DNA from 2 places in the Neobacillus sp. Fa239 genome. Region 2 is predicted to be linked to the other one. Evidence: riboswitches for the same ligand, from Rfam matches in the RefSeq annotation. Region 2 holds a riboswitch; the other holds the start of a gene.
The links. A riboswitch is a leader RNA that binds a small molecule or an ion and turns the genes downstream of it on or off. The one in region 2 is predicted to bind FMN.
Positions count from the first base shown of each region.

Region 1: another riboswitch for FMN. It lies ahead of ribE (riboflavin synthase); the one in region 2 lies ahead of ACZ5XR_RS19125 (ECF transporter S component).

Region 1 is NZ_AP041611.1:2,065,522-2,068,943, forward strand. Features, by position in the region: gene ACZ5XR_RS09820 (GyrI-like domain-containing protein) at 1-84, shown strand, start outside; gene hemY (protoporphyrinogen oxidase) at 237-1,664, shown strand; FMN riboswitch at 1,741-1,888, shown strand; gene ribE (riboflavin synthase) at 2,016-2,666, shown strand; gene ACZ5XR_RS09835 (bifunctional 3,4-dihydroxy-2-butanone-4-phosphate synthase/GTP cyclohydrolase II) at 2,685-3,422, shown strand, end outside.
Region 2 is NZ_AP041611.1:3,890,410-3,893,831, reverse strand. Features, by position in the region: gene ACZ5XR_RS19130 (M23 family metallopeptidase) at 158-718, shown strand; FMN riboswitch at 1,268-1,399, shown strand; gene ACZ5XR_RS19125 (ECF transporter S component) at 1,564-2,121, shown strand; gene ACZ5XR_RS19120 (ferredoxin) at 2,481-2,729, opposite strand; gene ACZ5XR_RS19115 (YpbB family protein) at 2,980-3,422, shown strand, end outside.

The DNA of each region.
Region 1 (3,422 bases), 1.8 Mb from region 2:
AAGGAAGAAAGTAATCAGCAAAACTCCACAGGGAACCTCCATTATGAAATCTATTTACCCGTTAAAAAGTACGATTGGCGATAAATTCAAACGATTTTTGACAATTAACTCTGAAAATACTATTCACTAAATTTATATTGTAAAATTGAACTATGGAGGAGAACCTTTCCTCCATCCATTTTACTATTATTTTGTGAAAATATGAGCAAAATTTAAAGATAAATAAGGTGAATAGCATGGACAAAAAAAGAGTGGTCATCATTGGTGGGGGAATTGCCGGATTGTCGGCAGCCTATTATTTGCAAAAAAAGGGCCTCCCTATTGAAATCAAGTTAATTGAAGCAAGCCCGCGACTTGGCGGAGTTATTCAAACAATTAAAAAGGATGGCTTTGTAATTGAGAAGGGGCCGGATTCGATTGTCGCTACGAAAAAGTGCGGGCTAGAGTTGATTGAAGAGTTGGGATTGAAGAATCAGGTCATCTATAATCAGTCAGGGAAATCTTATATCCTGGCAAATGGTAAATTCCATTCGATGCCGGAAGGAGCCTATATGGGCATCCCGACCAGAGTGACGCCATTTGCAGTTTCCGGATTATTTACGTTGAAGGGAAAACTGCGAGCAGCGGCTGATTTTATTTTACCAAAAGGGAAGAAACAAACAGACCAATCATTAGGCTTCTTTTTTCGCAGAAGATTAGGGAAGGAAGTCGTTGAAAACCTTATTGAACCACTGCTTTCCGGCATCTACTCCGGAGATATTGATGATTTAAGCCTAATGGCTTTGTTTCCAAATTTTTATCATATGGAGCAAAACCATCGAAGTCTTGTCGCTGGGTTAAAACGTACCTTTCCAAAAAGACCAAAGCAGTCTAAAAAACATACAGCCAAAAAAGGGATGTTTCTCTCTCTGAAAGGTGGACTTGAAACGCTTGTAAAATCTTTGGAACAACGATTACTTGAAGGAACCGTTTTAAAAGAAACCGCTGTGGAAAGAATTGCTCGAACCGAAAATAGCTATTTGCTCCATTTATCCAATGGGGTGGTGGATAGGGCGGACAGTGTGATCATTGCCACCGATCATTTTCATGCCCAGCAAATGCTTCGAGATTATTCCTTTATGGGTGGCTATAAACAGATGCCTGCCAATTCAGTGGCAAATGTTGCGCTTGTCTTTCCTAAATCAGTTATCAAGCGGGATTTCGACGGATCGGGCTTCATTGTCTCGAGAAACAGCGAACATCGCATTACGGCCTGCACTTGGGTCCATAAAAAGTGGCCAGGGTCAACTCCTGAAGGGAAAATACTGCTCCGCTGCTTCCTTGGAAAACCAAACGACCAAGAGATCGTGGATTTATCAGACGAGGAAATCGTAAAGCTTGCTCTTAATGATTTAAATAAAACGATGAACATAACCGAAAAACCGGATGATTACGTTATTTCCAGATTTAAAAAGACCATGCCGCAATATTCAGTTGGTCATCTGGAAAGATTGGCCCGCGTCAACGCGGAGCTGGGCAGGGAGCTTCCCGGGGTATTCTTAGCAGGAGGATCCTATGAAGGAGTGGGAATCCCGGATTGTATCGAACAGGGAAAAAAGACAGCGGAAAAAGTCTCCGCTATTTATGGAGCTAATGAAAATAATTTGCAAGAAACATTATTCTGAAGTAAGATTAAATCAATAAAAATTTTAATAAAGGAGGCTGTTCCATTACAAAGGGTAAGATTCCCTTATGGGACATCCTCGCCTTCGGGGTCAGGTGAAATTCCTAACCGGCGGTGATGAAGCGAATAGCTTCTTAGTCCGTGACCCGGTTAACGTTAAGTTAAACGGTGGATCTGGTGAAACTCCAGGGCCGACAGTTAAAGTCTGGATGGGAGAAGGAAAAAATCAGGATTATTAAAGGGACAATTGTACCCATTTTTAAGCCTTTCTTTCCTATTGCCTTTAAAAGAGACCCTTAAGCGTTACTTGCTTAAGGGTTTTTTATTTTCAATTTTAAAGGAGAAAGACACTATGTTTACAGGAATTATTGAAGAAATAGGCAGAATCTCAACTATTCAACGGTCGGGGGAAACCTTTGTATTGACGATAGAGGCGGGAAAAATTCTTGAGGATGTACACCTTGGTGATAGCATCGCGGTAAATGGAGTATGTTTAACGGTTACTTCATTTTCGGGCAAAGGATTTACCGTCGATGTGATGCCTGAAACCGTAAAGGCAACAAGCCTGAATCATATTAACCGGGGTTCAAAGGTTAACCTGGAAAGGGCAATGGCTGCCGGCGGCCGATTTGGCGGGCATTTTGTTTCCGGTCATATCGATGGCACGGGTGTAATCAAAAGTAAAAAGCCGTTTGAAAATGCCATTTATTACGAAATTGAAGCGAATCAAGAAATGCTAAATTACGTAATCTTAAAGGGCTCCATTGCGGTAGATGGGACAAGTTTAACCGTTTTTGGCAAAACTGAGTCAAGTTTTACGATTTCCCTTATTCCCCATACATTATCAGAAACCATCCTGGGTTTGAAGGGACAGGGTGAAGTCGTCAATTTGGAATGTGATATGATTGGAAAATATGTCGGCCATTTTTTAACAGGTCTTAAAGGGAACCAAAAGGAAAAAGGAATTTCCCTTTCATTTTTAGAAGAAAACGGATTCGTATAAAACAAAGGAGTGAGAAGATTGTTTAATACCATTGAAGAGGCTATTCATGAATTAAAACAAGGGAATGTCGTCATCGTATGTGATGACGAGGATAGAGAAAATGAAGGTGATTTCATCGCCTTAGCAGAAAAAGCAACGCCAGATGTCATTAATTTGATGGCTACCCATGGAAGAGGGTTAATATGTGTTCCAATTGAAGAGGAGCTAGCTCAAAAACTGAATTTATGGCCAATGGTAGCGAAAAATACAGATGCCCATGGAACAGCTTTTACCGTCAGCATTGATCATAAATTTACATCAACAGGAATTTCGGCTTTCGAGCGTTCCGCAACCGTTTTAAGCATGCTCGATCCGGAAGCAAAACCAGACGATTTTAAAAGACCCGGGCATATTTTTCCTTTGATCGCTAAAAAAGGCGGTGTATTAAGGAGAACAGGCCATACGGAAGCGGCTGTCGATTTAGCCAATTTATGCGGGGCAAAGCCTGCTGGCGTGATTTGCGAAATTATGAATGAGGATGGGTCTATGGCACGAGTTCCTCAATTGCGGAAAATTGCTGATGAATTAAACCTGAAAATGATTACAATAAAAGACCTGATTGAATATCGCAATAAAAAGGACCGGCTGGTCAAACGGGAAGTGGAAATCACACTGCCTACAGAATTTGGCACTTTTAAAGCAATCGGGTATACAAATTTTGTAGACCAAAAAGAGCATGTCGCATTAGTGAAAGGGGAAATTGATCCCGAAAAACCA
Region 2 (3,422 bases):
AACCGCGTTGTGGTTGGTTTTTTTTATGTATAAAACCATTATAGTCTCCAAATTATAACATGTATGTGTTGCCCAAATTACACCATGAAGGATGTTCTAAATGAATGCATATGTTCATATGGTTTGTAGGAGGTAACAAGATTTAAGGAGGAAAAGAATGCGTGACTATTTAAAAAGGTTTTTGATTGTCGTCATAATGGCTCTTTGCATCAGTTTGTTATTTATTGGCGGGATCCATTCTGAAGCAAGTGCACTTGTTAAACACAGGAATAACACGGAATGGATATGGCCGGCAGGGGGAATCATATCGGATTCCTATGGCTCACGAATGGGGAAACATAAAGGAATTGATATAGCAGGTAAATTGGATTCTCCTATCTTGGCAGTTGAAGATGGAGTAGTTGAGAAATCATATTACTCAAATACATATGGTAATGTAGTCTTTATTAAACATTCAAATCAATTTGTTACAGTATATGCGCACCTACATAAAAGGAGTGTAATGGAAGGTAAAACGGTGAAGCAAGGTCAAGTTATCGGGAAAATGGGGAGCACTGGTCAAGCTACCGGGGTCCACCTTCATTTCGAAACACATAAAAGGACTTGGACTTTTGACAAAAAGCACGCCCTTGACCCTGAAAACCTTTTGGGGAAAGTCGATGTGGGGGAACATGTCCAAGTTGGAATTGCAAGTCGGGGGGAAATGCTTTGGAGGTAAGCTCCCATTTTCAACATGGGGTTAAAACAATTAAAGTAAACTACATAGTAAAAAAAGGCGATACCTTAATATCAATAGCAAGGAAAAAAAAAATAACAGTCGAAAGACTGAAAAAAATGAACCGTTTAAAAACAGACCTGATTAAACCGAAACAACCCTTAATTGTTAAATAATATAAAGCCCACATATGAACATGCGGGCTTTGTATTTAAATTTCTGGCTCTATTAAACTTGGTTGTTGATTGCAGCGAAGTGGCCTCGCTTTCCGCGGGGAGGTTCCGGGAGCCTCCTCGGCGCTTTGGCGCCTGCGGGGTCTCCCGTGACCTCTTCATCCCTCAGGACATTGAATTTTACATCATTGACTCCACCCACGCACGAAGGAAATGCGTTAGCATTTTCGAGGAGTCGAGCGCCCTCCGCTCCAATCAACAGTTGTAATAAATCAACCTTCGACTTTAACACAGGCATATTTTTATAAACTTTTAGTGAATAAGTGTTTAATACTTCACAAGACAATCTTTTTTCAGTATAATTAAGAAAAAAATATTGATCTATCTTCGGGGCAGGGTGAAATTCCCGATCGGCGGTATTGAGAACATTTCTCTAAGCCCGCGAGCCTTTATGGCAGGATTTGGTGCAATTCCAAAGCCGACAGTATAGTCTGGATGGGAGAAGATGGAGGTTCTGCAGACGTTCAAAAAATATTGATTTATTGAACGTTTATTAAGTATGCCTTTTAAAACTCCCTCAAGTATTGATTCTTGAGGGTTTTTATTTTTTGATGGCATCTAAATATTTGCTGAACCTCTCTTCTTAGAATGATGGATCCAAAGGAGAGAGGAAAAATGAAAGTAAGAGGAATTGTTTCAATCGGAATGCTCAGCAGTATCGCCTATCTATTAACATTATTATATTTTCCACTGCCGCCATTCCCTAGTTTCTTAACCGTTGATTTCAGCGACATTCCAGCATTGATTGCAACACTAATTTTTGGGCCCGTGGCTGGTATATTAGTCGAATTCTTTAAAAACGTATTGAATTATTTTGTGACAGGAAGTGCTACTGGTATACCTGTAGGCCAAATCGCCAACTTCTTTGCAGGCATCCTGTTTGTCCTGCCAACTTATTATTTGTATAAAAAGCTAAAATCAAAAAAGGGTATGACCCTTGCTTTAATAATTGGGTCCATTACAATGGCTGTGGTGATGAGTGTATTAAATTACTACATCATTTTACCGGCATATACAACTCTTTTACATGCACCTGATATGCGAAATCTGGTTGTTCCGGCGATTCTGCCTTTCAATATTTTAAAAGGTGTGATCATGTCAGGCATTTTCTTGCTTTTATTTGCTAAAATGCAAACATGGATTAATAAACAGTCGATTATGAAAAGTGCATAATAAATCATTCAGCAACGGGACGTAAAAATCCTGTTGCTTTTTTGTATGGCTCTGTAAAACTTGGGTGTTGATTTCCACTCCGGGCGCTCGCTTTCCGCGGGGAGGTCCGGGAGTCTCCTCGGCGCATTATGCGCCTGCGGGGTCTCCCGTGACCTCTCCATCCCGCAGGACATTGAATTTTACATCCTTGACTCCACCCACGCACGAAGGAAATGCGTTAGCATTTTCGAGGAGTCGAGCGCCCTCCGCTCCAATCACTGCTGGAAAAAGCAATATTCGCCTTTTACAAATCCTTTGTAAATAAAAATGAAAAACCCTCTCCCGAAAGGAGAGGGTTAGTAGCTTAACGTAGATGAATATTATTCGAATTTAGTAGGATTACCGTCGAATGGCTCTTCAGCTACTTTAATGGAATCAGTAGGACAGCCTTCGAATGCATCCATCATGTCATCGATTAATACATCTGGTATTTCAACGATACCTTCATTATCGTCAAGAGTTACAAATGCAATGCCTTCATCATCATAATCATAAATGTCTGGAGCAGCTGCTCCGCAAGCACCACATGCTATGCAAGTCTCTTTGTCAACGATTGTGTACTTCGCCATGAAAAAAACCTCCCAAAAAATAACAAAAATTGTTCTTACTCTTTCCTAAATCGGAAATGAAAAGCATTTCACATACCTATTGTAAAACTGTAAGTGTAACTTTTCAATAGAAAATCGTTACAAAACAATGGCTGTTTTTTATATTTCGCCATTTCTCCTATAAATTTACACACGAGTTTGGTCATTTCGTGTTAAAATATATATGGAAAAATAGCTTGAATTGTCGAAAGAATTGAAGTGGTGGTATGGAATGAAGGTTCTAGAAAGCATTCTAATGTATTGTTTAAAACAATTAAATGGAGAACGGACGATTTATTCCATCTATCATCTTTTAAATGGAAAAAAGTCATCACAAACGATCCAGGATGCACACCTTTATTCGTTAAAACAATTCTTCGGGATTATTGAAAACTTGCCGCGGGAATCCTTTGAAGAAATGATTCAAAATCTTTACAAGAAAAATTGGGTAAATGAAATAGGGGAAGGGCGCTTTCTTCCAACTCAAATAAGTGAAGCTTTCTTGATCAATAATCCGCCGCCATCTTATATTAACGGATGGAAGTATCACCAGCTTTCTTCCCTTTTTTGGGAGCGGTTAACCCTAATCGTTCAGGTTACTTCAAACCTTGTAAATAAAGAACATAAATACGTTCCAATTCAAAAAAATAAACAGGTTCACCACTGGCTAAAATC